2 linked regions of the Lacibacter sediminis genome follow. Each later gene encodes a partner of the first gene's protein in a complex. Links are inferred from orthologs where the notes say so. Each region holds a gene or a part of one and is shown on either strand. Other genes may lie near its edges.

Evidence for each region.
Region 2: the proteins of uvrB (region 1) and H4075_RS00970 are in contact, whole or in part, in a crystal structure (PDB 7EGT), measured with the Thermus thermophilus proteins. The link is inferred for Lacibacter sediminis from one-to-one orthologs. Residues at the interface, in WP_096411307.1 of Thermus thermophilus: Glu23, Leu25, Arg26, Asp27, Gly28, Glu29, Arg30, Phe31, Arg55, Glu326, Asp327, Phe328, Glu379, Ser382, Gln383, His398, Gly400, Arg401; in WP_096412145.1 of Thermus thermophilus: His654, Arg656, Phe657, Gln666, Asp668, Glu669, Lys680, Arg681, Leu682, Ser683, Lys685, Tyr686, Ala687.

Annotation. Positions count from the first base shown.
Region 1 is NZ_CP060007.1:4,805,170-4,821,647, reverse strand. What follows is about bases 4,523-7,425. They hold uvrB (excinuclease ABC subunit UvrB), read left to right. Parts: upstream 4,523-4,907; coding sequence 4,908-6,944; downstream 6,945-7,425. Other genes in these bases: H4075_RS20360 (ParA family protein), read left to right, coding at 7,099-7,425; H4075_RS20370 (Spy/CpxP family protein refolding chaperone), read left to right, coding at 4,523-4,755. Outside these bases: asnB (asparagine synthase (glutamine-hydrolyzing)), read right to left, coding at 1-1,425; H4075_RS20385 (DUF2911 domain-containing protein), read right to left, coding at 1,558-2,130; H4075_RS20380 (acetyl-CoA hydrolase/transferase family protein), read left to right, coding at 2,315-3,625; H4075_RS20375 (acyl carrier protein phosphodiesterase), read right to left, coding at 3,698-4,282; more of H4075_RS20370, read left to right, coding at 4,357-4,522; more of H4075_RS20360, read left to right, coding at 7,426-7,839; H4075_RS20355 (hypothetical protein), read left to right, coding at 8,001-8,198; polA (DNA polymerase I), read left to right, coding at 8,449-11,370; H4075_RS20345 (amidohydrolase family protein), read left to right, coding at 11,383-12,642; H4075_RS20340 (DsbA family protein), read left to right, coding at 12,680-13,342; H4075_RS20335 (1-phosphofructokinase family hexose kinase), read left to right, coding at 13,357-14,271; H4075_RS20330 (DUF1579 domain-containing protein), read left to right, coding at 14,371-15,015; H4075_RS20325 (bestrophin family protein), read left to right, coding at 15,642-16,478. UniProt on the Escherichia coli protein: The UvrABC repair system catalyzes the recognition and processing of DNA lesions. A damage recognition complex composed of 2 UvrA and 2 UvrB subunits scans DNA for abnormalities.
Region 2 is NZ_CP060007.1:202,313-218,952, reverse strand. Bases 7,160-10,224 are described here. They hold H4075_RS00970 (ATP-dependent helicase), read left to right. Parts: upstream 7,160-7,491; coding sequence 7,492-9,957; downstream 9,958-10,224. Other genes in these bases: cysK (cysteine synthase A), read right to left, coding at 10,039-10,224; H4075_RS00975 (hypothetical protein), read left to right, coding at 7,160-7,373. Also shown: H4075_RS01000 (hypothetical protein), read left to right, coding at 537-995; H4075_RS00995 (T9SS type A sorting domain-containing protein), read left to right, coding at 1,048-2,670; H4075_RS00990 (DUF4290 domain-containing protein), read left to right, coding at 2,770-3,483; murA (UDP-N-acetylglucosamine 1-carboxyvinyltransferase), read left to right, coding at 3,609-4,919; translational GTPase TypA, read right to left, coding at 4,995-6,806; more of H4075_RS00975, read left to right, coding at 7,104-7,159; more of cysK, read right to left, coding at 10,225-10,950; serine O-acetyltransferase EpsC, read right to left, coding at 10,965-11,777; H4075_RS00955 (arsenate reductase family protein), read right to left, coding at 11,952-12,308; H4075_RS00950 (RNA polymerase sigma factor), read left to right, coding at 12,385-12,894; H4075_RS00945 (hypothetical protein), read left to right, coding at 12,884-13,507; H4075_RS00940 (TraB/GumN family protein), read left to right, coding at 13,518-14,384; H4075_RS00935 (ATP-binding cassette domain-containing protein), read left to right, coding at 14,450-15,670; H4075_RS00930 (hypothetical protein), read right to left, coding at 15,699-16,199; recombinase RecA, read right to left, coding at 16,397-16,640. UniProt on the Escherichia coli protein: A helicase with DNA-dependent ATPase activity. Unwinds DNA duplexes with 3'-5' polarity. Translocates on single-stranded DNA with 3'-5' polarity. Initiates unwinding more efficiently from a nicked substrate than double-stranded DNA.

The sequences.
Region 1 (16,478 bases):
CTTATTGAAATTCGTTTTGCGATAGTTATTCGCAATGAATTTATTATTCAGTATTTGTTTATTGGCTTTGTTTTCCAATTGTACCGCTGCCATTTCCGGGAACCGTGCAGCCAGTTTATTCTTCCAGCTCCAGTTAACTGGAATATTGTGATTTGCAAAGGCATTCAACTCATGACTTACGACAGACGATTCACGCATCTTCTCCTGCAAAAACCAGTGAATGTATTTATGATAACCTGCTAACGTTTCATCAGCGCCTTGTCCATCTAAAATCACTTTAATGCCTTGTTGTTTCGCCAGTTCATATACTTTGAACTGTGCATAGATGCTCGAAGATTGAAATGGTTCTTCCTGGTGATGAATTAATTTTTCAATATCATTGAATAATGTTTCTGCCGTTGGTGTAACAAAATGATGTTGCAGTTGAAATTGATTCGCTACCTGTTTGGCATAAGCTGTTTCATCTTTTTCAAAACCGGGAAACGAAGCAGTGAATACCTGGAACTTGGAACCTGGATTTTGAGATTTGATGATTGCAGCGATTGATGAGCTGTCTAAGCCTCCGCTCAATGATGTGCCTGTTTCAACATCGCTCCGTAATCTTCTTGTTACGGATGTGTTGAACAACTGCTGAAACTGTTCAGCAGCTTCTGCTTTGGTTAAAGTTGATTGTGTTTCTTTATCAAGATCCCAGTATTGTGCAATTTCATTTTTCCCATTACGCAGGTCTAATTTCAGGTAATGTGATTGTGGCAAGCCGCTGATGTTTTCATAAAAAGTCTGCGACAGGTTGGCCGGATTTTTCACCCAGCCCAAACCAATATAGTTGAGCAGCATGCTGTGATCAATTGTTCTTTCGACACCTGCTGCCCACAATGCTTTCATTTCGCTGGCAAAAACAAATTGTTCGCCATCAAAAAAATAATAGAATGGTTTTTCACCGAAACGGTCACGTGCAGTAAACAGTGTTTGTTCTTTATCATCCCAGATAGCGAACGCAAACATCCCGTCGAACTGTTGCAGACATTCTTCTTTCCAATAGTCATAGGCAGCCAGGATAACTTCTGTATCAGAATGTGTAAAGAAGGTATATCCCTTCTGCTTTAACTCTTCTTTCAGTTCAAGGTAATTGTAGATCTCTCCGTTGTAAGTAATGCTGTAACGTGCCCTTTCACGTGGGCCTCTCTCCACCATATCGGGTCGTGCTTCTCCGGTGGGAAACGGGAAATGCATTGGTTGTTTACCTGTTTCGCTTAAATCAATGATCGCTAATCGTCGGTGACCCAAACCAACTGTTTTGTTTTCATTCAACCAAAAACCTTCACCGTCCGGCCCACGATGGGCAATAGCGTCCGTCATCTGTTTCAAACGCTCTGCTGAAACATGATGAGGGTTCATTGAAACAATTCCTGCAATTCCACACATGCTGTAAAAATCGAACTTCAATGCAGATAAACCAAAAAGAAAAAGCCCTCCATTTCTGCAGAGCTTTATTAACTATTTATCAAACTGATGAAACTTTAGTTCGCGTCGTACTTCATACTTCGTAACTCTTACTTACCAGCTAATCGGCATTTTCACCATCACTTCATCCCAATCCATAATGAGGTTGATACTTTTGTCGGTTACTTTTTCAAACAGCATCGTAAATGATTCGGTTACATCGGCTGTTTTTGTAACAGGGCAATCAATACGCACCACATCTTTACTTGCATCGTATTTAAATGCGCCCCACACATCAGTATCTTTATTGATGATCACCGTCCATTTTGCTGCACTCTCTAAAGCATACATGGTATAACGACCTTTCTTTACCGTTTTGCCGCCAACTTTTACATCACGGTAAAACTCGATCTCTGTTGCTTCGTTGGCACCCAGTCGCCAGATCTTTCCATCCTCCACCAACTCACCAAATACTTTACGGCCACTCTTTGAAGGTCGACTGTAAATGACACGGGCAATCAAGGGCTCGGTTACTTTATTCGGCTGAATACGGAGAACAGGATAGTTCACAGGATAATACGACATATCCATCGGCGATTTGTCCAATGGCGGTAATTTGCTTCCGTTCTGTGCTGTTGCTGTAAAACCAAACGCAACAAATAAAAAAATCATCGATAACAATTTCATACGTTCTGTTTTTTGGATCTTATTTTATTGGTGACAGTTATTATGACTGCTTTTTTCTCCCGGAGGTTGTTTTGAGAACGCAAATTTAGCCCAAAGATTGCTGTCCGTAATCACCATTTATCCTGTTTGTTGGCAGTTTCAAAGGCTTTGTTGTATTTTATTTTTGCATTCTAATCTTTCGATCATGTACAAGCATATACATTACCAATCAGTAGAACAGGCCCTCGCCGTGGTTAAGAGCGGCCAACGGGTGTTTGTTCAGGGCAGCGCCCAAACCCCCCTTTATTTATTACGTGAACTGGCTAAGCAGTCGCACAGACTCGAGCAGGTGGAGCTGGTATTCATTACCGTGCAGGGAGATATTACCGTTGACCAGCCACAATACGAAGGCATCTTCAACATCAACTGTATGTTCGTGAGTAACAGTGTACGCAAAGCGGTAAATGAAGGCAGGGCCGATTTTATTCCTGTGTTTCTCAGCGATATTCCCGACCTCTTCAATAAAGGCCATTTGCCAATTGATGTAGCGTTGGTACATGTATCGCCACCCGATAAACATGGCTATTGCTCACTGGGCGTAAGTGTTGATATTGCAAGAAGCGCCGTGAACACCGCCAAATATATTATTGCACAGGTGAATCCAAATGTGCCACGTACACACGGTGATAGTTTGATCCATACTGAACGGTTTACATCAATGGTGTATTGTGAAGAACCGTTACCTGAAGTGGATTATGGTGTGAAAGTGCGTGAAGATGAAATGCAGATCGGCAGATACATTGCCGGTATGATCGAAGATGGCAGCACCCTGCAAATGGGTATTGGTACTATTCCCGATGCGGTATTCAAATCCTTACACAATCATAAAAATCTCGGCGTACATACCGAAATGTTCAGCGATGGTATTATCGATCTGGTTGAAAGAGATGTCATCAACAACGTCAATAAAAAAATCCACCCGAATAAAACAGTAACAGGTTTTGCATTAGGTACACGCAAGCTGTATGATTATGTTGATGACAACCCTGCGTTTGTATTTCTTGATATTGATTATGTAAATGATCCGCATGTGATCCGTCGTAACCCAAAAGTGGTGGCCATCAACAGTGCCATTGAAGTTGATATTACCGGACAGGTTTGTGCTGATAGTATTGGCACAACTCAATACAGTGGTATTGGCGGACAAATGGATTTTATGCGTGGCGCTGCATTGAGTGAGGGCGGTAAGCCGATTATTGCACTTACATCACGCACTGCAAAAGGAATAAACCGCATTGTGCCATTTCTAAAACAAGGTGCTGGTGTGGTAACTACACGTGGACATATTCATTACGTGGTAACAGAGTATGGCATTGCACATTTGTATGGAAAAAATTTACGTCAACGTGCAAAGGCCTTGATTGAAATTGCACACCCTGACGATAGGGAAATGTTGGAGAGGGCTTGTGTTGAACGATTCAAACAGTTTTTAGTTTACGATTCTCATATTCATTAAGATTGTTGATCAGGTAGGGCATACTTCTTCAAGTCTGCAATTATTTGAGCAGACTGTATAAGTATGTCCTACCTATTTTTCCTCTATCCAATTCTTTACCACAGCAATCATTTCCGGAAAGAAAGCCTGGTAACATTTCCGCAAGGTTGCATCATGTTCTTCGAACAATGCAAAGGCTGTTGCGCTTTCGGTTAAGTAAGTTGCACGCCGCACTACTCCGTGTAAACTGTTTTCAATTCCCCATTTATTACTGTAGTTGTAAAGCCAGTTCTGTGTTTTCATATAAGGGAACATGCGTGCAAACCGTTCTGGGAAAACAGCAGTATAAGGTTCAAGCATTGTATAGGTATTCGCCGCAAACTCTTCCAGTGAATCATTATTGAAAATCAATGGATCGGTGGCGAGATAATGATCGTATACCACATCAACAAAAGCCCCTGCATATAAACGATAATGTGGTCTGAAAACTTCTTTTGCTTCTTTGGTGGCTGCATGATCGTCGGTAAATGAATCGATAATACGATGGAGTTCGATGCCCTGTTGAATGCCTGGCGAATAGTCGAATTTCTTTTTGCCTTTCACATAATCGCTGATCATATTACCCACGAGTAACTCGGGCTGGTGAAACGACAGGTAGGCGTGGGCGAGATAATTCATAAAGTTTTTTTACAGACGGCGTAAACTTTTTTGAGACTTACCGTCTAATCCTGTTCAAACTAAAATTTATTACAATGAAAGTACTCCAATTTTTATTCCTTTTTATCTGTGTGGGTGCAATGGCACAGGCGCAGCCACCGGCTGATACTTCAAGAGGCAGAGGTCCACGTGTAGATATGTACAAGGATCTGAACTTAACCAAAGACCAGCAGGAAAAAGTAAAAGCCATCCAGGACAAACAACGTGAAGAGATGGAAGCACTTCGTAACGGCTCACTCAGTCGTGAAGAACAGCGTACAAAGATGATGGAGATCCGCAAAAAATACAGTGAGCAGATCGATGCCATATTAAATGCAGAGCAAAAAGAAAAACTGAAAGCGAAGCAAAAAGAAATGCAGGAGCAGATGGAGAAAAGACGTAATGGCGGCGGTGGCCCCGGCGGACAAGGCGGAGGAAATAACAATAACAATTAATTGTGAACCGGCGAAAGCCGGTTTTTTATTGCAGTGATTTGTAACTTCTTTACTCGCTTGCGACACCATCAGGTTGTAGATATCTCTAAACAGTAAACTTATCTGCAGTTAAGCTATTCAGCAAATGAACCTAACAGTCACTAAATTTGCAGATGCCTTTTCAACTTCATTCACCTTATTCTCCCTCCGGCGATCAGCCGCAGGCTATTCAACAGCTTACCGAAGGAATTTTAAACGGGGAGAAATACCAAACCTTACTTGGTGTAACAGGTAGTGGTAAAACATTTACCATGGCCAATGTGATCCAGAATGTACAACGGCCAACGCTTGTGCTTACACATAACAAAACATTGGTGGCGCAGTTGTATGGTGAGTTCAAACAATTCTTTCCTGATAATGCTGTGGGTTATTTTGTAAGCTATTACGATTACTATCAACCCGAAGCATATATGCCTGTGAGTGGTACCTACATTGAAAAAGATCTCAGCATAAACGAAGAGCTTGACAAACTGCGTTTACAGGCTACCAGTGAATTGTTAAGCGGACGAAGAGATATTATTGTGGTAGCGAGTGTGAGTTGCATTTATGGTATGGGTAACCCGGTTGATTTTGAAAATGGCATCATCCGTATTCAAAAGAAACAGACACTTTCACGACAAGGCTTTCTGCATTCATTGGTGAATAGTTTATACAGCCGCACACAAGGTGATTTTACAAGGGGTACATTTCGTGTAAAAGGCGATACCGTTGATATTAATCTTCCTTATGTCGATTTCGGTTACCGCATCAGTTTTTTTGGTGATGAAATTGAAGAGATCGAAACCATTGATATCAAATCAGGAAAACGAATTGGTAAAGTTGAGAACGCTGCCATCTTCCCGGCCAACTTATACATCGCACCAAAAGACCAGATGCAACAGATTATTTATGAAATACAAGACGAAGCGGCTGCACAGGTTGAGTACTTTAAACGTGAAGGCAAATACATTGAAGCGCAACGATTGAAAGAACGCACCGATTATGATCTGGAGATGATCCGTGAGCTTGGTTATTGCAACGGTATTGAAAACTATTCCCGATTTTTTGATCGACGTACGCCAGGTACAAGACCGTTCTGTTTGCTGGATTATTTCCCGAAGGATTATTTAATGGTCATTGATGAAAGTCATCAAACCATTCCGCAGGTAAGTGGTATGTATGGTGGCGACAGAAGCAGAAAACTGGTATTGGTTGATTATGGTTTTCGTTTACCGAGTGCAATGGATAACCGTCCGCAGAACTTTCACGAGTTTGAAAGTTTGCTCAACCAGGTTGTGTTTGTTAGTGCTACTCCTGATGATTATGAATTAGAAAAAACAGGTGGTGTGGTAGTAGAGCAGGTTGTTCGTCCAACAGGTTTGTTGGATCCGCCGATCGAAATCCGGCCAAGTGTAAACCAGATCGACGATCTGCTGGATGAAATTGATAAGCGGGTAAAGAAGGGTGATCGTGTATTGGTTACAACATTAACCAAACGTATGGCAGAAGAAATGGACAAATACCTGAAGCGGATCAATATCAAATCAAAATATATTCATAGCGAAGTGGACACGTTGGAGCGAATTGAAATTTTGCGTGATCTCCGCTTGGGCGTTATTGATGTGTTGGTGGGTGTAAACCTCTTGCGTGAAGGATTGGATTTACCTGAAGTATCGCTCGTTGCAATTCTTGATGCAGATAAGGAAGGATTCCTGCGTAATGAAAAAAGTTTAACACAAACCGCTGGTCGTGCTGCACGTAATGTCGATGGATTGGTGATCTTTTATGCTGATAAGATGACGGAGAGCATGCGCCGCACCATTGAAGAAACAAGCAGACGAAGAGAAAAACAGATCCAGTATAACATTGAACACGGCATTACACCACGTACCATCAAAAAAAGTATTGAACAGGTGATGGGGCAGACGGCTGTGCTTGATATTAAAGGCTACGATCCTGCAAAATCATATGCGCTTGCTCCCGATGGTGAATTAGTAGAAGCAGCCGAAGACCAGGAAATATATCAAACTATTCCGCAAATGGAGAAAGCGATTGCCAGAACCAAGAAGCAAATGGAAAAAGCAGCACGTGACCTGGATTTTATGGAAGCTGCACGTTTACGGGATGAAATGTTCAGATTACAGAAAGAACTGGACACAATGAAGAAATAGATAACCCGTCAGCGGCTTCAAACTATGTTCAAGGGTTTCTTCTAACGATCATGCTTATGCCCCCATCTGGTAATAAGCTGATGTAACTTGCTATATGCCCTGCCAAAATCTCCCCGTCTTTTCTTAACTTGAAGCTCTTTCAAAAAAATCAGCCATGTTCACATTTGCTTTATTTAACCTCAAAGGAGGTGTTGGTAAAACTGCCAGTTGCGTAAACTTTGCATACCTCGCAGCAAAAGACGGTTACAAAACCTTGCTATGGGATATTGATCCGCAGGGCGCCACTTCGTTTTATTATAAAGTAAAACCGAAACAAAAAGTGGTGATGAAAGATGTGGTTGGAAAAGATGCAGAGCTGGCTGACAGCATCATGGCAACAGAATATGAAAATCTTGATATTATTCCTGCTGATATAACTGCGAAGGCGCATGATGTGATGATCGATGAAATGCAGGCATCAAAAAAACGGTTGGCAACCATCTTAAAACAATTGAAGAGTGAGTATGATTTTATCTTCATTGATTGCCCTCCGGGTTTAAGTTCATTAGCGGAGAATATTTTTAATGCATCTGATATTGTTTTGATGCCCATCATACCAACAACACTTTCTGTTCGCACCTATCACATGGTGAAAGATTATTTTAAAGAAAAGAATATCGATCAGAAAAAAATGACTTGCTTCTTCACCATGACCGATCTGCGACGCAATATGCACAACGAAGTGATGGAAGAATTATATAAAGACAAACGCTTCTTTGAAAACTATATTCCTTATTTAAGTGATGTAGAAAAAATGGGTGTACACAAAGCTCCGTTAGAAGAATTTGCACGCAGCAGTTACGCTGCACAATGCTATCGTGACCTGTGGGAAGAAATTGAAGAAGGAGTGCTGTAACTCAATACAGTAGCGGATTTCAGCCGACCGTAAATTTACCGAAATGGCTTTAAGTACTAACCCTGAATTTTTGAAAATAGATTTCTAAGTGTTGCATAATTCAAAATCTGTTTCTACATTTGAATTGTCCAATTCTTTTGAAAAAACTAAATCCAAATGTCATGAAAAAGCCATTGCGTTTCTTCTCATTCGTATTTTTCCTCTTCGCTATTTATTTGAACGTATTCTACAAAGAAGATTCTTTCCTGGCACGTGTCGTTGCAGGTAAATCTGAAATTTCAAAACAGCAAACAGCTCAAAAACAATCTAAGGAAGCAAAGCCTTTAGAGAATGAGCTCGCTGAAAATAGCGGCAAGTAATTTCACAATACATATTGTACATCAACTATTTCGTTAAGCAGTCAACGAACCGGCGATCCGTACCCTATATTTTTATTTGCTGCCGGTGTTGAATTTTCTCATAATGTAAGTTTTGCGGAGGTGGTTTCCACCACCTCCTGTTTTTATTTTGCTTACTAAAAAACCACGTTATAAAACGGGGCTTTTGTCGTTTATAAAAAATTAAGCAGCGATAGTTGGGATAGCTCTGCAGGCAGCTTACCTTAGCGGCATGGCCAATGATAAAAAAGTTTTTCTGCTCGATGCGTTTGCTCTCATCTTCCGTGCATATTATGCACTTATTCGTAGTCCACGTAATACATCCAAAGGAAAAAACACCAATGCACAGTTTGGTTTCACCAATGCATTGATCGAACTCATTACCAAACAAAAGCCATCACACATGGCCGTTTGTTTTGATACGGCTGCACCAACCGAGCGCCACACCGATTTTGCAGAATACAAAGCCAACCGCCAGGAAGCTCCCGAAGATCTGTTGCTGGCTATCCCCGACATTAAGCGCATCATTAAAGGATTTAATATTCCGGTAATTGAAAGCGACGGCTATGAAGCGGATGATGTGATCGGTACATTAAGCAAACTGGGTGAAGCTGCCGGTTACGAAGTGTTTATGGTTACGCCCGACAAAGATTACGGTCAGCTTGTAACCGAAAAAGTAAAAATTTATAAACCTGCATACCAAGGTGGTGATGTAGAGATCATGGGTCCCGAAGAAGTGTGTGCCAAATGGGGAATTAAAAATGTGAGCCAGGTAATTGATATACTCGGTATGATGGGTGATTCGGTTGATAACATTCCCGGCATACCTGGTGTGGGCGAAAAAACCGCAGCTAAACTGTTGGCTGAGTATGAAACATTAGAAAATGTATTGGCCAATGCTGCTAACATTAAAGGAAAGATGGGCGAAAAAGTTGCAGCAGGAAAAGATCTTGCTATCATGAGTAAAAAACTCGCTACAATTATTACCAATGTACCTGTTGAATTTCATGAAGAAGATTTTCGTTTGAAAGAATGGAACAAAGAAGAGTTGGCAGCAGTGTTTGCAGAACTGGAATTCAAAACAATTGGCAAACGAATTTTAGGTGATGACTTTAATGCATTCAGCACAGCACCTGTTGGCGTACAGAAAGATCTGTTCGGTAATGTGATAGACACCACAATGGGCGAAGTGCGGAAAGAAAAGAAGGCGCCACCAAAATCTGCACAAACAGAAATCTTTGCGTCAACTGATGCTACAGAAGCTGAAGAAACTGCAGAGCAGGAAGAAGGCACTGCTGTGTTGGATCTTGGCGCTTCAAAAAATATCAATAATACTCCACACGAATACATCGCCGTAACAACGGAAGTGGCAATGCAAGAATTGGTTGCTGAGTTATCAACACAAAAGGAAATTTGTTTTGATACCGAGACAACAGGCATTGATGCAAATGATTGTGAAATAGTAGGAATGAGTTTTTCGTACCAGCCACATAAAGCATGGTATGTTCCTTGCCCTGTTGATCAGTCAGAAACAAAAAAAGTGCTGTCCATTTTTAAACCGTTGTTTGATGATGAAAGCAAAACATGGATCGGGCAGAATATCAAATACGATCTGTTGGTATTGAAATGGTATGATGTTGAATTGAAAGGTCCGCTGTTTGATACCATGCTGGCGCATTATGTTGTGGAGCCTGAAGGTAAGCGCAGCATGGATGAGTTGAGCGCACAGTTTCTTGGTTATGAGCCTGTACATATTGAGGAGCTGATCGGCAAAAAAGTTCCAAAAAACTCTACTTCTAAACAACAGGGAACCATGCGTGATGTGGAGTTAGAGAAGATCACTGATTATGCAGCCGAGGATGCCGATATCACTTTGCAATTAAAACAATCCTTATTTCCATTGTTGAAGGAAAAAGAAGTAGAGCGTGTGTTTTATGAAGTAGAAAATCCATTGGTGAAAGTGCTCACCGATATGGAGTTTGAAGGAATCAGAGTGGATGTTGATTTCTTAAATGAATATTCCAAGCAACTCGATAAAGACGCCAAAGAAGCTGAACAACGGGTATACAGTTCTTCCGGTTTGAAATTCAACCTTGCTTCACCAAAACAGTTAGGTGAAGTATTGTTCGATCATTTAAAACTCGATCCCAAAGCGAAGAAAACAAAAACAGGACAGTATGCAACAGGCGAAGATGTATTGCTGAAGTTGGCGCACACAAGCCCTATCGTTGAAGATATTCTTGCATTCCGTGAGTTGACGAAATTAAAATCAACGTATGTTGATGCATTGCCACAACTGATTAATCGTAAAACAGGAAGAGTACACACTACATATGGACAAGCTGTTGCAGTAACCGGTCGCTTGGCAAGTAATAATCCCAACTTGCAGAATATTCCTGTACGTACAGAACGTGGAAGAGAAATTCGTAAAGCATTTGTACCAAGAGATGAGAATCATGTGTTGGTGAGTGCCGACTATTCACAAATTGAATTGCGTATTGTTGCCGCTATCAGTGGCGACCCGGCTATGTGCGATGCATTTATTCAAGGAAAAGATATTCATACAGCAACTGCAGCCAAAGTATACAAGATCGAAGAGAAAGATGTAACCAAAGAAATGCGTTATAAAGCCAAGAGTGTAAACTTTGGTATCATTTACGGACAAGGTGCATTTGGTCTGGCCGATAATTTAGGCATCAGCAGGACAGAAGCGAAAGAGATCATTGATAACTACAAGCGGGAATTTGCAGGTATTCAAAAATATATGGATGATACCGTGAACTTTGCACGTGAACATGGCTATGTGCAAACCTTGATGGGCCGCAAGCGTTGGTTACGGGATATTAACTCGAGCAACTTTACTGTACGTGGTTATGCAGAACGAAATGCCATCAACTCACCCATACAGGGAACAGCGGCCGATATGATCAAACTTGCAATGATCAAAACACATGATGCATTAAAAAAGAGTACATTCAAAAGTAAAATGATCCTGCAGGTGCATGATGAATTGGTATTTGATGTCTTGAAGGAAGAAGCAGAAGGTATCAAAGCATTGATCATTGAATGTATGCAAACTGCTATGCCGCTTACACATGGAGTACCGGTTATTGCAGAAGCAGGAACAGGTGATAACTGGTTAGAAGCCCATTAAACAAAAACGGTGATGCGTTTTTTCTTATTGATTGTTTGCATCTTTACAAAACTCGCTGTTTTAGCGCAGGTAAAATCTATTCGCTTTATTAACGGGCAGTGGTTTAACGGTAAAGAGTTTGTTGCTGCTGAATTTTATAGTGTAAACGGATTACTTACAAAGAGTGCCCCATCATCAGTAGATACAGTTGTTGATCTTAAACAGCAATACATCATACCGGCTTTTGGTGAAGCACATAATCATTCACCTGAAACCGACCAGGACCTTGATGTGTTTATTGAACGTTACGTCGCTGATGGCATCTTCTACATCAAAAATCCAAATAGTATTCCGTTTGCAACCAATAAAATACAAAGTAAGATCAATCATCCACGAAGTGTGGATGTGATCTATGCCAATGGCGGACTTACTGCAAATGGGGGGCATCCAACTACACTTTACAATTACATGCTGGGCACAACTTATAAAAAAGCATTGCCCGGCTGGACAACAAAAAGTTTTGAAGGAGAAGCATACTATCTAATCAATTCAAAAGAAGAACTGGAAAAAAAGTGGCCGTTTGTTCTTTCACAAAAACCGGGCTTCATTAAATTCTATCTCATCTTTTCAGAAGAATATGAAGAGCGAAAAGATGATACCCTTTTCAACGGCAAAAAAGGAATTGATCCTAAACTGGCAAAACTTATTACCAAAAAAGCACATGCAGCAGGATTGAAAGTAAGTGCACATGCAGAAACACCAAGTGATCTGCAAGTTGCATTAGCAGCAGGAGTTGATGAGATCAATCATTTACCCGGTTACCAGGTACGGTGGAGAGATGGTTACACAGAAAAATACTATAAGCTTACAGCAAAAATTGCACGGAGTATGAAACGCAAGGGAGTGCATGTTGATCCTACTTATTCGTTGCTGCAAACAGAGATAAAGCCTATGAGTAATCAGCAACGTGAAGCGCAGACGAATGTACAAAAGGAGAACCTGCTGCTATTAAAAAAGTATCGTGTACCTGTTACGGTTGGTTGCGATAGTTACAATCTTACTGCCCAAACAGAAATTGAATACTTACGCAAACTGAATATTTACAGCAATCTTGAATTGCTGAAAATGTGGTGTGAGGTTACGCCTGCTGCCATTTTCCCAAACAGAAAAATTGGAAAACTGCAGGAAGGATATGAGGCTAGTTTTCTCATCCTGTCAAAAAATCCACTGGAAAATTTTGAGCATGCCTACAACATTTCCCTTCGGGTAAAACAGGGAGTGATTTTGTGGTGATGAAAATTCATATTGCATAACAATTTACCTTTGAAGTATGCAACCGATCTTGATCTATTGTTACGATGCATATTGCGGCTGGTGTTACGGTTTCAGTCCTGTTATAAAAAAAATCAGCGAGGCATATCAACAAAAACTTCATTGCGAAGTATTAAGCGGCGGAATGATCTTACCTGAGCAACCGGTGCATATCCGTGTAACGGCTGGTTATATTCAGGAAGCTTACAAAACCGTGGAAGACTATACAGGAATAAAGTTTGGCGAAGATTATCTCTGGCATATCAAAAATCCTGAAGAAAGCGATTGGTTTCCTTCTTCTGAAAAGCCGGCTATTGCATTAAGTATTTTTAAAGAACTTTTTCCTGAGCAACAGGCACAATTTGCTTCCGATCTGCAATACAGTCTGCACTATGAAGGAAGAGATCTAACGGATAACGAAGCTTACCGTCATTTACTTGAAAAGTATAATATTGATGCAGACGATTTTTACATCAGGCTTAAATCAGAAGAATACAAAGAGAAAGCTTATTACGAATTTCAACTGTGTAAGCAATTGCAGGTAACAGGCTTCCCACAAGTACTGATACAGGTAACAGAAACAAAATTCCATCTGCTTGCAAGAGGTTATACCGATTACGATACACTCAGTAAACGCATCGATCTTGTTTTAACAGAAATAGAAAATCATTCATACAATTAATTTCAACGTACCACATGATCCTCACCGTAACGCTCAACCCTTGCATTGATAAAAGTTCTGTCGCCGAAACATTGAAACCTGAAAGTAAACTCCGTTGCACCGAAGTGGTGAACGAACCGGGTGGCGGCGGTATCAACGTAAGCAAAGCATTAAGAAAACTGGAAACTGCATCAATCGCTTTGTTTCCATCGGGTGGACACAATGGTGATATGCTCTGTTCGCTACTTCGAGAAGCTGATCTTGAATTTCATGCAGTAGATACAAAAGTAGAAACAAGAGAGAACTGGATCGTTCTTGAAACATCAACCAATCATCAGTTTCGTTTTACCTTTCCCGGTCGTGCTGTGCAGGAAGAAACGATGATCACCTTAATTGATCACATTCGCAGTTTTACTCCATCATATGTTATTGCCAGTGGAAGTTTACCTCCGGGCTTGCCTGATTATTTTTATGGGCTGATCGTTAAGAATGCAAAAACTGTTGGTGCCCGTTGCATCGTTGATACAAGCGGCCCGGCGTTACAGGCATTGCAAGGCAAAGGTGCTTATCTGATTAAACCGAATATTGGTGAGTTGTGCAAAATGCTGAATGTAGAATGGCTTGATAAAAATGAAGTGCCTGATGCAGCACAGCAAGCTATTCGTGATGGCTTTGCAGAATTGATCGCTGTAAGTATGGGTCCTGATGGTGCGTGGCTCATGAGCAGCGATGAAAAATATTTTGCAGCTGCACCAAAAGTGGAGAAGAAAAGTACAGTAGGTGCAGGCGATAGTATGGTGGCCGGTATGACCTACATGTTACAACAAAACCGATCGTTGAAAGAAGTGATCTCGTTTGGTGTGGCTTGCGGAAGTGCTGCAACAATGAATGCAGGCACGCAACTCTTTCACAAAGCAGATGCTGAACGTTTATTCGCAGCCATGGGTTAGTCTTTATCCGCTTATTTTCCGGCTTCATCTTTTTTCCTCTTGCAAAAAGAAAAGAACCTGCGTATTTTATTGTTCCTTAAAACAATAAAAAATATTCAAATGAAACGAATTGCTCTCTCGTTTTCGTTGGTTGCGTTCATTTTTACTTCCTGCAATAACGAAACCAAAACAGAATCAACAGCAACAGATACAACTGCTGCTGCAACAACTACAGTTCCTGAAGCACCACCAATGGATTCAGCGGCAATGGCCAAAGCCTGGCAGGATTTTATGACGCCGGGTGAAATGCACAAATGGATGGCCAGCCATGCCGGAACCTGGGACGCTGAAGTAACTTCATTTATGCCGGGAGCGCCACCTTCAACATCAAAAGCAACCGAAGTGGTGAAGATGGTGATGAATGGCTTGTACCAGGAAGGAAATCTTTCCGGCACTATGATGGGTATGCCGTTCACCGGAAAAAGTATCATGGCCTATGACAATGCCAAGAAACAGTTTGCCCTTACATGGATCGATAACCTGGGTTCCGGTCTTATGATCATGACAGGTCAATACGATGCAGCAACAAAGACAATGAACCTGAATGGAACACAAACTGATCCGGCAACTGGTAAAGATTCAAAGGTTCGCCAGGAACAGAAATTTATTGATGACGATAACTACGTATTGACCATGTATGGCGATGGACCGGATGGCAAAGAAGCAAAGTTTATGGAAGCAACATTTAAGCGTGTAAAAAAATAGTCAACCATTAGCCTTGTATGCAGCCCCTTGTTTTACGAGGGGTTTTCTAATTTAGTGTTGATGTTCTGATTACCATTTTTTTGTACCTAAATATATTGCAAGACAAATAAAACCAACGCTGCTTAACAGGAAATATATAACCATTATGCTACGTAACAGGACCTTTTGTGAATCAGTTTTCCTAGCCCACCTTTCTTTAATTATTTCTGGAGTAATCGTTTCTTTATACACATATCGTATATAGGTAATAACCTGGAAAAATATTGTTAATCCAATTATCGCAAGGGAATTGGAAAGATAAACTTTAGTCTGCGAGATTAAGCACAATATCATCAACAACATCATTACATTCATTGCTTGAAGCCCTCCGACAATTGTTGCAGCACTGGAGACAGCACCTTTTTCTTTATGCCTAACATAGAATCCATAAGAGTGGTAAAAAATCAAGTCAAAAAACTTCAACATAGATATGGCTATATATTTAGATACAAATTTGGAATTGTTATTTCATAATTATAAATTCTAAGCTAAGTTATGCCCTTATAATTTCTAAGGGGTGTAATATTTGGAATCAACTACTGTTTTGCAAGGGGCTTTTTTATGTAGTTTTATTCAAACAATCGCTTATGCTCACCAACCGGATCATTAACCCCAAAATGATCATCCAGTTTGCCTGGCGTTTACAGGCTGTGTGTTTTGTTGTTAGCGGTCTCGTATTTATTGCACACGATTTTTTACACATCAAATCAATTGCTATTCCTTTTTTGCCGGTGGCAACCATTGGTACAGCCGTTGCATTTTATGTGGGCTTTAAAAATAACTCGGCGTATGATCGCTTATGGGAAGCCCGGCGAATTTGGGGAAGTATTACAAATGCCAGTCGTATGTGGGGTGCAATGGTCACAGATGTAGTTGCTTCACGTGCAGACTCACCAGAAGATGCAACAGCTGTAAAAAGGGAATTAATATACAGGCACATCGCCTGGCTCAATATGCTGCGCCTGCAATTGCGTCGCAATCCGGTGTTTCATGAATCATGGTATGTAACTTCTCCCAAGCTGAAAGTTGTAAAAGATATATTCGGTGATGAGAAATTTGAAGATAAGACAGAAGAAACGATGAATAAATTTTTAAGCGCCGAAGAAAAAAATAATGTAGCACAAAAGCCGAATATAGCATCTGCTATAATGAAACGGCAGAACGAAGAACTGATCAGGTTAAAAAACAAAGGCTGGCTCGATGATTTTGAACATAGTGATATGAGCAAACTCGTACTTGAATTTTATAACCAGCAAGGTGCATCAGAGCGTATTAAAAGTTTTCCGTTTCCACGTCAGTATGCAAGTTTCAGCACCGTGTTTGTATTCATCTTCATTACACTTCTTCCTTTCTCCTTGATCGGTGAACTGTCTAAATTAAATGCTTCGATCAATTGGATGGTGATTCCATTTACTATGCTGATC
Region 2 (16,640 bases), 4.6 Mb from region 1 along the record:
AATTGAATAGTATTGTTCTACAAATCAGGAAATTATGCAATTAAAAACGTTGATTTCCCAAGCAATTATTCAAAAGAAGTACGATAGGATGCTATTGTTTCCGATTTTACTTTTACAGGCAGAAAATGTAACCTTAAGAGGTTTAAAACAGAACTAAAAAGGCTTGAAATTGCAGAAAATACGGTTACAGTTTTAAGCAGTTTCACTTAATATTTGAAAATAGTTTTGAATCAAAAAAAATAATCTTGGCATTGAAAAAGTTTGGAACAGTAATTGCTATTTATTACATGTTCTTTCAAAATGAAATAATATTATAAACAAGTGTGCGTTAATAGTTTATAATTTAAAAATAATTCTTTCGCAACAGGGAAGAGTCAGGATACATTGATGGTTTTACAATGTGGATTTTGGGTAAACGACCCCGCTTTCCAGCGGGGTCTATTTTTAAAATACAGAGAAATACCTATTGCCTGATTTAATTCTTCCGTCTACATTTGTTTCGTAATCCAGTATTCCAATATCCTAAAACGTATTCTATGAAAAAGCTAGTCTTTGCACTTGCATTTTGTACACTATCTATTTTTTCTTTCTCCCAAGAATTTCAATCAGGTCGTCAGAAGCATGATGGTAAGCCAGCAATGTTTAACAATGTAGCTTCCCGCTTTGCTCCATCGCAAACTTTTATCAGCGATGTTATGAATGCACGCCTAAATGAAACAGTTGATTTGTTTGTAACAAATGGTCTTCGTTTTAAAGGTGAAGTAACTGCTATCACCAGCGATGCCCCCGGTCTTACAACCGTTACGGTTCAATCAACTGATCGCCCTGGTCTTCTTCTCTCCATTTCAAGAACCACTTTGCCTGATCAAAGCATCATTTATCGTGGTATCATGATCAGTCAAAAACATAGTGATATGTTGATGATGGAGAAAGATGCTGTTACCGGTTCTTACAACTGGAACAGAAAACAGGTTTCACACATGATAGCTGACTAAAATAATTACTTGTTCCAGCAGGTATTTTTATTTCCTTTTAAAATCCAATACTATGACACGTCTAATCCTATGCCTTGTTGCCTTATTTGCAACAACTGCATTCAAAGCATCCGCTCAGGTGCCTAAACTGAGCAGTAACCCAACTGCAAGTGCAACCATTTTTCTTGATTTCGATGGACAAACAGTAAGCACTCCTTACTGGAATGGTGGCAGAACATTTTATTGCACACCTTCAGGATTAACTGAAGCACAGATCACTACAGCATTTTACCAGGTAGCAGAAGATTTCAACCCCTTTAATCTGAACATTACAACGGATTCAACGGTATATTTTGCTGCGCCTATCAATCAAAGACAACGCATTATTGTTACCGCTTACAGCAGCTGGTATGGTAGTGCAGGTGGTGTAGCCTACCTCAACACATTCCGTTGGGGAATGGAAATTCCGGGATTTGTTTTCGCTAATCTTTTGAACTATAACGAAAAAAATATTGCCGAAGCATCTTCACATGAAAGTGGTCATACCTTAGGTTTGAATCACCAAACCTTGTATGATGCGGATTGCAACTTCAAATATGAATACAACCCAGGTACAGGGGCAAATGGAAGTGCAACAAGCTGGGCTCCTATTATGGGCAACAGCTATGGTAAAACACTCACACTTTGGCACAAAGGAACAAGCACACAGGGTTGTACTAAATTACAGGACGACTTATCAATTCTTGCAGGTACTGATAATGGCTTTGGATATAAGGAAGACTTAGTTGGTAACACAACACGCACTGCCACTGCCTTGCCTATGTCAACAACTATCTCAGCGAACAGCCAGCCAACAACAGGTTTTAATGTAAGCAGCGAGATCAACACTTCATCAGATGTTGACATCTTCCGTATCGATATTACATCCGACACACGTTTGCAACTATCTGCAACACCATCTGCAAGTGGTTCAACCAAACCAAATGTGGATATGCAAATGGCCATCCTCGATTCAAGAGGTAATACTATTAACATATACAATCCGGCAACAACATTAAATGTTGCGATCGATAGTTTTGTAAGTGCAGGAACTTACTATCTGCGGTTAACAAACGCAGCCAACTCAAACGTATCTACTTATGGCATGTTGGGAGATTATAGCGTAAGCGGTGCTGCTCTTCCTTCAACTCTTCCGGTACAAAGCATGAAGCTGAACGGAAAAGCAAACAATAACAACCATGAACTGAACTGGAACATTGTTGCCGATGAACCAATTGAGTCGATCTTGATTGAAACATCAACAAACGGCATGAGCTTTAGCAGCCTGCAAAATGTAAACAGCAACAGCACAAGTTTCGGTTACCAACCTTCAGAAAAGAAAACAATCTACTACCGCCTATTGGTTACAACCGCCTCACAATTGAAATACTACTCTAATGTAGTTGCTCTCCGTGAAGTTGGTAGCAAATCAAAAGTGGATGTGGTTACCAATATTATCAGCAAAAATGAAATTGCGCTTAACAGCAACGGTTCTTACAATTGGCGTATTATTGACATGAGTGGTCGTGCACTGGCAAATGGCCGCACAACAACCGGCTTTAACCAGTTACAGCCCGGCACACTCAACAGTGGTATGTATCTGTTACAGATCATCGATGGAGGTGACATCATAACAGAAAAAATAGTAAAACACTAAGTTTTTCGATAGTCATAGTTTACCACTGGAACCAGCTGCCCCCTAAAAAGGGCAGCTTTTTTTATCAACCCTTTGCTTACATTTGCTATTATCAAGTTTATGGAATATAACACAACAAGAAATCATTTAACCATTCGTGAGTACGGACGACATATCCAGAAAATGGTTGATCATATCATCACAATTGAAGACCGCCAGAAGCGACAAGAGCAGGCACAAGTGGCAATTGAACTGATGGGCTTTTTAAATCCGCACCTGAAGAACGTAGAAGATTTCCGTCATAAATTATGGGATCACTTGTTCCTTATTTCTGATTTTAAATTGGATGTAGATAGCCCCTACCCGATTCCAACAAGAGAATCATTGAAAGCAAAGCCTGAACGTTTGCCTTATCCTAAACGTTACCCACGTTATAATCACCTCGGTAAAAATATTGAAGTGATCATCGATAAAGCTTTGAAAGAAGAGAACCCTGAAAAGAAACAGGGCTTTGCCAATGCAGTGGCTTATTACATGAAACTCTCTTACAACAACTGGCACAAAGAAAATATTCATGACGATGCAATCCAGGCTGAGTTAAGTGCAATTACAAAAGGTGAACTGGAGTTTAATAATCGTCCTTTTGTACGTCAATATCGCCCAAGCGATGACTTCAGAGAAAACCGTGGTGGCAGCGGCGGCGGTGGAAAATTTAAAAAACATTTTCAGCAACGCAGTGGCGGTGGTGATGGAAGAAGAGATAACAGAGGTGGAGGCGGTGGAGGCCGTGACAACCGTGGCGGCGGTGGTGGAAAATTTAAAAAGAGATATTGATCTTAGTGCTCCAAAATTTTTAGAAGGTTAATAAGAAATGTTCTTGTTAACCTTTTTTATTTCCCTGTACTTTGTAACATCCAAACCTTATCAGGCAATACACTTAAACATTTTAACTACAAGTCATGCATTCTTTTGAAGTAAGAGGCGGTAAAAAACTTAAAGGCGAAATTGTTCCTCAGGGCGCCAAGAACGAAGCATTGCAAATCATCAGTGCTGTTTTGCTTACTCCTGAAAAAGTAACCATTACAAACATTCCTGATATTGTTGATGTAAATCTTCTGATTGAATTATTGGGTGAAATGAATGTGAAGATCGAACGGCCGCAACGTGATACTTGCATTTTCCAGGCAGATGATGTAGATATTGATTACCTGCACAGTGAAACATTTAAAAAGAAAAGTGGCAAGCTTCGTGGAAGTGTGATGTTGGCCGGACCAATGCTTGCCCGTTATAAAAAAGCATTTATTCCAAAGCCTGGTGGCGATAAAATTGGAAGACGAAGATTAGATACACATGTCATTGGTTTTGAAAAGTTAGGTGCCGCATTTAACTATCATTCAGAAGATGGCTTCTTTCATCTCACAACAAAAAAGTTGCAAGGTGTAAACATGTTATTGGATGAACCATCTGTAACCGGCACTGCTAATATTGTAATGGCTGCAAGTATGGCAAGCGGTACTACCACGATCTACAATGCAGCGTGTGAACCTTACATACAACAACTTTGCGCCATGCTTAATCGTATGGGTGCAAAGATCAGCGGAGTAGGAAGTAATTTGTTGAGTATTGAAGGTGTTGACTATTTAGCTGGTACAGCTCATCGCATTTTGCCTGATATGATCGAAGTTGGTTCCTTCATAGGTTTGGCAGCAATGACACAGAGCGATATTCTTATTAAAGGTGCAGGTGTAGATCAGCTTGGAATCATTCCTGAAAAATTTCGTCAGCTGGGTATTCAACTGAACATTGATGGAGATGATATCCATATTCCCGAACAGGAGTTATATGAAATACAACGTTACTTCGATGGTGGTGTACTGACTATTTACGATCATCCGTGGCCGGGTTTTACTCCTGACCTGTTGAGTATTGTTCTGGTAACTGCTATCCAGGCAAAAGGAAGTGTATTGATTCATCAGAAAATGTTCGAAAGCCGTTTGTTCTTTGTAGATAAACTGATTGATATGGGTGCGCAAATTATTTTATGTGACCCTCATCGTGCTGTAGTAATTGGTTTGGAACGTGAACAAAAGTTGAGAGGTATTACCATGAGTAGCCCCGACATACGTGCCGGACAGGCATTACTGATCGCTGCTTTAAGTGCTGAAGGAAAAAGTACTATTCAGAATATTGAACAGATCGACAGAGGTTATCAATACATCGATGAACGTTTACGAAAGCTCGGTGCAGATATAAAGCGAATTGAAGGTTGATACTTGAATATAAAAACAAAATGTGCTAAATAAAAAAGACCCCGATCAGTTGATCGGGGTCTTTGATTATATCTCTTACGCCATTTGAGCGTTCATTGATTTTGATTGTTTCTTTCTTTCTTCTTCATCCAAAATCACCTTACGCATACGGATGTAGTTTGGTGTAACTTCAATACACTCATCAAACTGAATATACTCCATACACTCTTCCAACGTCATCAACGTTTTTGGTGCCATGCGTGTAGCATCATCAGTTCCACTTGCACGGTGGTTGGTTAATTTCTTTGGTTCAGTTGCATTTACAACCAGGTCGCCCGGTTTAATGTTTTCTGCAATGATCTGTCCGGCATAAACTTCTTCAGCAGGATCAACAAAGAAAGTACCACGGTCTTGTAATTTATCAATAGAATAACCGGTTGTCTTAGCTGTGTTTTTTGAAATCAATACACCATTGTTTCTTCCGGGGATACTACCTTTCCATGGTTTGTATTCGTTGAAGCGATGCGCCATTACAGCTTCACCAGTTGTTGCTGTGAGCATTTGTGTACGCAAACCAATCAACCCTCTTGATGGAATTTCAAATTCCAGATGCTGCATTTCACCTTTGGTTTCCATGATCAGCATTTCACCTTTACGGCGGGTAACTAGATCAATTACTTTACTTGCGAATTCCTGCGGTACATCTACCACCAGTATTTCATAAGGCTCACATTTTTTACCGTTGATTTCTTTGGTAATTACCTGTGGCTGACCAACCGTTAATTCATACCCTTCACGACGCATGGTTTCAATTAAGATACCAAGGTGAAGAATACCACGGCCATAAACCATCAAGCTATCACCATCATCACTATCAGTAACACGGAGCGCAAGATTCTTTTCCGTTTCTTTCATCAATCTGTCACGTAAGTGACGGCTTGTAACAAACTTTCCGTCTTTACCAAAAAACGGCGAGTTGTTTACACTGAACAACATATTCATTGTCGGTTCATCAACACTGATCACCGGTAATGCTTCCGGATTTTCTGCATCCGCCAATGTATCACCAATATTAAAATCTTCCACACCAACTACGGCACAAAGATCACCTGCAATAACTTCTGTTACTTTTTTCTTACCCATTCCTTCAAACACATACAGCTCTTTCACTTTCAGTTTTCTCACTGTTCCGTCTGCCTGCATCAAAGCAACCTGCTGATTTTCTTTTATTGCACCACGACTTACTTTACCAATGGCAATACGCCCGAGGAAAGAAGAATAATCCAATGATGTTAACTGCATTTGCAACGGACCTTCCGCAACTTTAGGTGGCGGCACATGCTTAATAATACCATCTAACAATGGGAAGATATTATCGATCTCAGTTAATGAATCGTTGAACCAACCATTCTTTCCACTACCATAATAAGTAGGGAAATCTAATTGCTCTTCAGTGGCATCAAGGTTAAAGAAAAGGTCGAATACTGAGTCATGCACTTCATCAGGACGACAGTTCGGCTTATCAACTTTGTTGATCACCACAATTGGTTTCAAATTCAACTGAAGTGCTTTCTGTAACACAAAACGTGTTTGTGGCATCGGGCCTTCGTAAGCATCTACCAACAGAATTACACCATCTGCCATTTTCAACACACGCTCCACCTCACCGCCAAAATCGGCGTGACCCGGAGTATCAATAACATTAATTTTTACATCATTATATACTACGGCTGCATTTTTAGAAAAGATGGTAATGCCACGCTCTCTTTCAAGATCGTTGCTGTCCATGATCAGTTCACCAGTATCCTGGTTATCACGAAACACCTTGGTTGCGTGTAAGATTTTATCCACCAAGGTTGTTTTTCCATGGTCTACGTGAGCAATGATTGCTATGTTACGAATATTCATATTCAATGTGTTAGGCCGAAACGGTTGGTGTTCTTGCCTTTTTTAAGGCGGCAAAGGTACGGCATTTAAGCGGGGTGGCAAGGGAAAAGGCGGTTAATGTTTGGTTATGGAAGCCTTAGCCGGATACGAGCATTAAGCATCAGAATTTGGAGTTGACTACGGCCAATATCGGTTGACATGCCGCATTAGGCGCTCTTTTGCACAGCAAATACACATTTACCTGCCGTAACAATTACATAAGACAACCTTCACAATCATTTCATGTTACTGTTTGTAATTCACTAAAACATTTTAATTATGGAAAAGCATGTGATCGATATTACAAGAAATCTGCTCAACAGCGGCGCATTCAATCATCTTTCAGATGCTGCACTTACAAGATTGCAGTGGCTGCTGATCGGCCGGTCAACTACAAACAGGGCAAGCCAGTTGATGCAATACTGGTACAGCGGTAATTATTATTCACAAGGCGTGCCTCAATACCTTTTGCATAGTTGTAACATGGTATTGTTGCAGGCAGGCAAACCAGCTGTTGATGTGTTTGTGGCTGATGAGATGGATGCGTAAAGCTGTTTTAAATTTTGAAAGACTGATCCATCCTGATTTCTCGAAAGACAATTTTGTCTTACAATAAATTCTTTCCCACAAAAAAACTTCTCCGCTTTGCATGCTGTAATTTCGCCCAATGATCGATTACTTAAATGGACTGAATGAGCGGCAGAAAGAAGCAGTAACCACTATTGATGGCGCATTAATGATTGTGGCGGGCGCAGGCAGTGGTAAAACAAAAGTACTCACCACACGTATTGCCCATCTGATGGCGAAAGGTGTGGATGCGTTCAATATATTGGCGCTGACTTTTACCAACAAAGCAGCCAAAGAAATGAAGGAACGTGTGGAGCATATCCTTGGTAACCATGAAGCAAGAAATTTATACATCGGCACTTTTCACAGTGTGTTTGCACGCATCTTAAGGAGCGAAGCAACCAAGATCGGCTATCCATCGAACTTTACAATTTATGATACAGACGATGCAAAGAGTGTGATCAAAACAGTGATCAATGAAATGAACCTGGATGATAAACACTACAAACCATCTACTGTTTACAACCGCATCTCATCTGCAAAGAATGCATTGGTAAATGCAGAAGAATATAAAACTGATTGGCATATACAACAGGAAGATATGCGATCGAACCGCCCTGCTATTGCACAGATCTACGACAGTTATGCAAAACGTTGCTTTAAAAACGGGGCAATGGATTTTGATGACCTGCTCATCAAATTTTATGAATTGCTGAAAACTGTTCCTGAAAGTTTAAGTAAATACCAACGTCGTTTTAAATACATTATGATCGATGAGTACCAGGATACAAACCCTGCGCAGTACGAGATCATAAAATTACTCGGCGCCATGCATGAGAATGTTTGTGTGGTGGGTGATGATGCGCAAAGTATTTACAGTTTTCGTGGTGCAACTATTGAAAACATTTTACAGTTCCAGAAAGATTACGACAATGTACACCTGGTAAAACTTGAACAGAATTACCGCAGCACAAAGAATATCCTGAACGTGGCGAACGAAGTTATTGCCAACAATAAAGGACAGATCGAAAAAACATTGTTTACGGATAATGGTGATGGTGAGAAGATACGATTGGTTCGCACGATGACCGATAATGATGAAGGAAAGTTTGTGGCTGATACCATTCAGGAACAAAAACTCCGCAATCATTACCGTAATAAAGATTTTGCTATTCTCTATCGCACCAATGCACAAAGCCGTGCATTTGAAGAAAGCCTGCGCCGCATGAGTATTCCGTACATCATTTACGGCGGCATCAGCTTCTATCAACGTAAAGAAATCAAAGATTTTATTGCTTACCTGCGTTTGATCGTAAATCCGAAAGATGAAGAAGCGCTGAAAAGAGTGATCAATTATCCGGCAAGAGGTATTGGAAAAACAACCATTGATAAATGCGTGTTGTATGCCAATGAACAAAACATCAGCATGTGGGAAGTGTTGACAAAAGCACAGCAGTTTGGTTTTAAAGCTGGCACACTTGAAGCGATTGATCAGTTTGTAACCATGATCCGCAGTTTTGCAAGTATGTTCCAGAAAAACAATGCATATGAAGTAGCTGTGCATGTTGGTAAACAAACCAATCTTGTAAAAGAGCTCTTTAACGATAAAAGCACTGAAGGTTTACAACGTTACGAGAACATACAGGAGTTACTCAACTCAATAAAAGAATGGGTGGATGATACAGCAAACCGCCAGCAGATCGATGATGATGGTGTAATGATTGATGAACAGGACCCTTTTGCTGCAAGCGACCCTGCCCAAAAAGAACTTTCATTTGATGCTCCTGCTTCGCCACAACAAACAACGTCAAATGCTGTAACATTGGGTGCATACCTTCAACAGATCACCTTACTTACAGATGCAGATGCAAAAGATCCCGATGCAGACAATGTAAAACTCATGACCATACACGCTGCAAAAGGTTTGGAGTTTGAATGTGTGTTTGCTGCAGGATTAGAAGAACAGCTCTTTCCAAATGCACTTTCAATAAACACAAGAGAAGAATTGGAAGAAGAGCGTCGTTTATTTTATGTGGTGATCACAAGAGCAAAGAAAAAACTTTGGATCTCTTATGCCAATACACGTTATAAGTTTGGGCAGATCGTACAAAACGAACCAAGTCGTTTCTTAGATGAATTACCGGAAGATTTTATTGATAAGAGTTATGCCGGTGGCGGTTCAAGAAACCAGGGATCATCATTTGGCAGTGGCTCGGCATTCGATCGGTTGAAAGGTGGATTCGGCAATAAGAGTAACGATTATGATGATGTAGCAAAAGCTGAGAAGCGTTACGGTGCGCCACCCAAAACAGCATCATCAAAACCATCTTTTTCAATAACGCCTGCAAGACCACAAACAATAGAACACAAACCAGACACTGATTTTGTTGCTAGCGATACAAGCAATCTGCAGGAAGGTCAGCGAGTGGAGCATCAGAAATTCGGCTTTGGTGAAGTAGTGAAAATGGAAGGCAGTGCACATAATCCCATTGCCACTGTAAAGTTTGAACTGAATGGTGAAAAGAAGATCATGTTGAATTATGCAAAACTGCGCATCGTGAGCTAAGTGTTTACGAGTGGAAAGAAAATAAATAAGAAAGAGCCATCGTATTACGACGGCTCTTTCTTATAATATCAGATGAACAGATCAAAATAATCCATCCACACTAAAGTAGCGTTCACCAGTATCGTAGTTAAAAATTAATATACGGCTGCCCTTTGGAATTTCAGGTAATTTCTTTGCTAATGCAGCCATAGTTGCACCACTTGAAATTCCCTGGAAAATCGCTTCTTCTTTCGCCGCACGTTGTGTATACGTAAACGCATCATCCTTGGTCACTTGTATTACACCATCCAGAACATCTCTATGCAAATTGGCTGGAATAAAGCCCGCACCAATACCTTGTATGGGATGTGGAGAAGGTTCACCGCCGCTAATCACCGGAGAAAGTTCAGGCTCAACAGCAAACACTTTCAGGTTAGGGAATTTCTTTTTCAATTCACGGCCAACACCGGTAATATGTCCACCAGTACCAACACCGGTAATTAAATAATCCAAGCCTTCGGGAAAATCATTCAATATTTCCTGTGCTGTTGTTTTCACATGCACATCAATGTTAGCCGGGTTATCGAACTGCTGTGGCATCCAGCTATTAGGTGTTGCTTCTACAAGCTCAGTTGCTTTTGCAATAGCACCTTTCATCCCTTTTTCACGTGGCGTTAATTCAAACGTAGCACCATAAACGCTCATCAGCTTACGACGCTCGATACTCATACTTTCAGGCATCACCAAAATGAGTTTGTATCCTTTCACCGCTGCAACCATTGCCAAACCAATACCCGTGTTGCCACTGGTTGGTTCAATGATCACACTGCCTTCTTTCAAAATACCTTTTGCTTCGGCATCTTCAATCATGCTTAATGCAATACGGTCCTTAATGCTCCCACCGGGGTTTGCCCGTTCCAGTTTGCTCCATACTTCCACATCGGAAGAGAACAAACGGTTAATGCGTACATGCGGTGTGTTTCCTATTGTTTCTAAAATGCTGTTCGCTTTCATTGTCGCTTATATTTTTATATGATAAAATTGAGAGGTTCAGTAAAATCTTTTTTGTCGGCTACAACAATCTGGTTTTTTGTATACACAACACTGTGCGGTATTATGCTTTCCGTAACCCATGTGTTGCCGCCCACAATACTATCATGACCGATGACCGTTTTACCGCCAAGAATAGTACTGTTGGCATAAATTACCACATTATCTTCAATAGTGGGATGACGCTTTGTTTGTGCATCTTCTTTACGTACGGCCAATGCACCCAATGTTACTCCTTGATAAATTTTTACATTCTTTCCAATTACGGATGTTTCACCGATAACCACACCTGTACCATGATCGATAAAGAACGGACAACCGATCTGTGCACCGGCATTTATATCAATACCAGTTCTGCTATGTGCCAACTCACTCATCATGCGTGGAAGAATAGGAACATTGTGTTTGTATAATGGATGTGTGAGCCTGTACATAACAATCGCATAAAAGCCGGGGTACGACAAAATCACTTCTTCAACAGAGTAGGCAGCCGGATCAAACTCAAGTATCAACTCGGCATCTTCTATCAATTCTGCTTTAATGTTTGCCAACTCATCCAGATAGGCGTTTGTAATGGCTGATACATCTAACTCATATCGTTTAGAAAGAGGAGTAAGTATTTCAGTCAACTGTTTTCTAAGTGAAATATTTGCGCTGCATTGCTGCTCTGTATAAGCCTCTGCATCGCCAACCATCGGGAAAAGACAATTGATCAAATCTTCCGTAAAGGTAACCACAGCATTCCTCGACGGGAAATTGCTGCTGAGCAGATAGCCGGGAAAAGCACTCATGATAAAAAATTTAAACGTCCTCTGAAATGGCAGGCAAACGAACGGTCAGTCACTTTCGCAACAATCGATCATGCGAAAATAGGGCTTCTTTTATTTAGTCTACTAATTCAGTTGATTTTTAGCAATTCTGCAACCGTTCTGCTTCCAAATATGACAGAGAACCAACAAAATACTTTATTGCAGCGCCTTTTTCAAGGCTTCTACCGTTTTTTTATCGTTACCGATAAAGATCTTGTCGTTTAAAATGGTTACGGGACGTTTAAGAAAAGTATCTTCTTCCAATATGTAGTTCTTGTAATCTTCTTCGGTGAGTTTTTTATCCTTCAGCCCTAGTTCTTTGTACTTAAGTGCCCTTCTGCTGAACAATGCTTCGTAACTACCCGCAAGCTTCTTCATTTCTTCCAACTGTTTGGCAGTGATCTTTTCATCACGGATGTTTTGGAATTCAAGTTTGGCTTTATCAGCACCCGTTTCTTTAATAATTGCCTGGCAGGTTGTGCAATGGGCGAGATGGTACATTTTCTTCTTCATGAGCAAAAAAACAAATTTGCATGTAACTTAAACGAAATTTCTGCTACATATACGTTTACGCAAACCATTTGGTTGAATGACCACCAACGTTGAACAGAATTTCCTGCTGGTAGTGCAAGAGCATCAGGGCATTATCAGAAAAGTATGCCATCTCTATGGCCGCAATGATGCGGACAGGGACGACCTGTACCAGGAAATCGTTATTCAGCTATGGAAAGCATTTGGTAGTTTCCGTGGCGATGCCAAGATCAGTACATGGATGTACAGGATAGCTTTGAACACCGCCATCAGCAACCTTCGTAAACAGTCGAGAAAAGTAGCACTCAGTTTTCCTGAGTTTATTCCAAGAGAAGAAGCAGATACAAACGAAGAAAGGATCAAAGAAGAAAACCTCCGGCAAATGTATGCAGCCATCGCACGGTTATCGGAAGTGGAAAAAGCAATTGTAATGCTTTATCTCGAAGACAAAAGCTATGAAGAAATGGAAGAAATTCTCGGTATCAGTAACGGCACGCTGCGTGTAAAAATGAACCGTATCAAAGACAAATTACGTACACTCACAAAAGCAGAAGCTTATGGAGCTTGATCAGTTAAAAGAAATGTGGAGCGACGTGGGGCAAAGCAAAACCTCAACTTCTGAACAGGAGTTGCAGACCATTTTGCAAAAAAAGTCGAAGAGTCCCATTGCCAAAATGAAACGCAACCTGTTTATTGAAATGTTGATCGTAGTGGTTCTTTACAGTTCCAGTATTCTTCACTATTTCATTAAATTCAAAGGAGCAATGTTAAGTCTTGCATGGCTGATGTTGATATCAGGTCTTCTTTACATGATCTATTATGTACGAAAACGAAAACTGCTTCATGAAATGGAGTGTGTTACTTGTGAAGTGCGGTCCAATCTCCAATTACAGGTTCGTACCCTCCAAAAATATATCCGGTTTTATCTTGTGGTGGGTACATTGCTGTTCCCGTTTATCATGCTTACCTCCGGTGTGATTATTTTTCTTTATGATCCGAAAATGCAAGCCAACTCTGCAAGCGTATCGTTCTGGCCATTTTTTCTTGGCCTTTTGGTCATCACAGCTATACTTACAATTCCCATGTATTTTCTTAATAAATGGTATGTTCGTAAGCTCTACGGACAACATGCTGAAAAGCTGAAACAGATCGTAAACGAAATGAGTGAAGAAGAAGATTAAATTTACAACTATGAAAAAGCTCCTCATCAGTTTGTTCAGTACATTCCTTATTGTTTCAATAGGCTTCGGTCAGGCAGAACCGAAAAGCAGTTTGCTTTGGGAAATTACAGCCAGCGACCTTAAACAACCATCTTATTTATTCGGCACAATACATATCATCTGCAAAGAAGATTTCTTTTTACCACCGATCGTTACAGAAAAATTCACCAATGCAGAACAGGTTTTTCTTGAATTGGATATGGATGATCCGATGATGATCTTAAAAATGATGCAACTGCTGCAATTACCAAAAGGACAAACCATCAAACAGCTTTTTGGCGACAGTGCTTTTAAAACATTTGACGAACAGTATAAAAAAATAACAGGCAGTTCTGCCATGATGTTCAATACATTCAAACCATTTATGCTCATGAGCATGCTCACCGAAAAATCATTGAGCTGCCCGTCAAGAGAATCTTATGAGCAAACATTCATTGCAATGGCTGCTAAGCAGAAAAAGAATATAAAAGGTCTTGAAACAATTGAAGACCAGGTGGCAGTGTTTGATTCTATTCCTGACAGTACAGAGATTGCAAACCTGAAAAGTATGGTGGTTGATTTTAATAAAGGTGTGGAAGAGTTTAAAAAACTGGTTGCAGTTTACAAAACACAGGATGTTGATTCCATTTATAGATTAACAAATCAGTCGCCTGAGCTTATGGAAGCGGAGAATGAGCTGCTGGTGAAACGAAACAGCAAATGGGTTCCTTTAATGAAAAGCAGTATGCAGAAAACAGCATGCTTCTTTGCTGTTGGTGCAGCACATTTGGGTGGAGATATTGGTGTAATTGCTTTACTGCGAAAGCAGGGTTACACAGTTAAGCCAGTGAAGTTGTAACCAACACGCCATCCTAAAATACAGCGGGTGACTCACCGTAGCATTCAGTAATTTATCTTCGTGCTATGCAGCACTATGCTATTTTTCTTTCCAACACTTTCAACAAACAAAATTTTATTCAGCAACTGTTGGATAAAAAAGCACCCGGTTTATTTGCTTCATTCAACAGTTCTGATGCTGTTCTATTCTCTGCTTACACTGTGCAGCAATATTTATTGGAGGAGGATATTCATGGTTATAGCGGTATTGAAGCAACAAGGAAGCAAACGCTACGTTCCATGTCGAGTGGTGAACAAAAGAAAGTATTACTCCAGCATTTATTATCATTAAAACCAGGCGTTCTTATTTTAGATAATGTATTCGACAATTTGGATACCGCTGCACAGACATCATTTAAAGAAGAATTAAAACTTGCTGGAGCACACACACTTCTTATTCAACTTACACATCGAAAGCGTGATCTTCTCCCCTTTATTGAAAACAGGTTAATGGTTAGTGCTGGTGAGTTTGTTCCTCTTGAAGGCAATACTGATGATGAAATTCATGTTGATGATGCACCTGTACCCTCTCCTTTGCATCACTACAAACTTTCCACAACAGAACTTGTTCGCTTTACAGATGTACATGTTAGTTATGATAGCCGACAAGTATTACAACAGATCAACTGGAGAATTAATGCCGGTGAATTCTGGCAATTAAAAGGACCGAACGGTTCAGGCAAAACAACCTTGCTCACCATGATCACCGGCGATAATGTAAAAGGTTATGGGCAACAACTCTATATTTTTGGAAGAAAAAAAGGTAGTGGTGAAAGTGTGTGGGATATTAAAGATAAGATTGGTTATCTCACGCCTGCTATGACAGATCTTTTCAGCACAAGACATACACTACTGCACATGATCGTATCGGGATTTGTTGATTCTATTGGTCTGTATACAATTCCAAGCGATATGCAACTACGTTCTGCCTATGAGTGGCTGCAATTATTACAATTACAACATAAAGCTAACACAGCTTTTTCAAAACTTACACAAGGTGAACAACGCTTAGCATTGGTTGCAAGAGCAATGGTAAAACACCCGCCATTATTAATTCTCGATGAGCCTTTGATGGGGCTTGATGCTACAAATACAGAAAAAATTATTCAGCTCATCAACAAACTTGCTGCTGAAACAAGTACTGCTGTGTTGTATGTATCACATCAAACAGAGAAAGGTTTGCAGCCGCAAAAAGTATTTGAGTTGCTGAAAACAGAGAATGGTTCTATTGGCACTATACACGGCTAGAGGTGCCAACCGGGTACTATCATATTTACTATTTCATTCGTTGGTATATCTCCTCTTCTTTTTCATAAAAGAAAGATAAGTGCATGTTCTTTTGAATAAACGATTTTAATTCTGCGGAGCTACTGAATTGTTCATCGATGTTTTCTGTAACGGCATTGAGTGTTATGCGTGAACCATTTTCAGATACTTCAAATTTATACAAGCAATAGCTTGCATCTGATCCTTGTTCTTTTAGCTCAGAAATATTCAGGAATTTAACAGCATCAACTTCTGAGAGAAAAGCTTCATATTCTTCCGGCGTATTATCTTCTTTTGGTTCTTTCTTTGTTTTGCTGATATTGACAATGTAATCTGTTTTCCTTTTGATCATGATGATCTCATCACTCGAACTTTTCGGTTCCCACTTGCCAAGCAGCTCAGCAGGAAACTTTACTGTTGGTTCACTGATTGGCACTTCTGTTTCATAAGGGCATCCCATCAACAGAAAACAACATGCTGCCATCGCAACAAACTGCACCAACTTTTTCATATGAATTGTTTTGAGGTTAATTAAACTGTTCGTGTCACCCAACAGGTGATTCATCAGCCATTTAATTTTTACTTAACGAAAGTATATCTATTCATCCTCTCAACCAATGCCTTCCGTTAGAATACCGACAAATGAAAAGGCCCTCCGTTTCGCATTGCTGCTAACGAAAGGCCGGTACTTACAAACAAACCCGAAGTTTACGAAGCTGCTGCTCCGTTTTGAATTTCTTTTATCTTTTCACGAATCTTCGCTTCAATTTCATTGGCCATACCCGGATTGTCAAGCAGGAGATTTTTTACTGCATCTCTACCTTGTCCAAGCTTATCGCCATTGTAGCTGTACCAGCTACCGCTTTTCTGAATAATAGCAAGATCAACACCCATGTCAATGATCTCACCTGTTTTACTTACACCTTCACCAAAGATGATATCGAACTCAGCA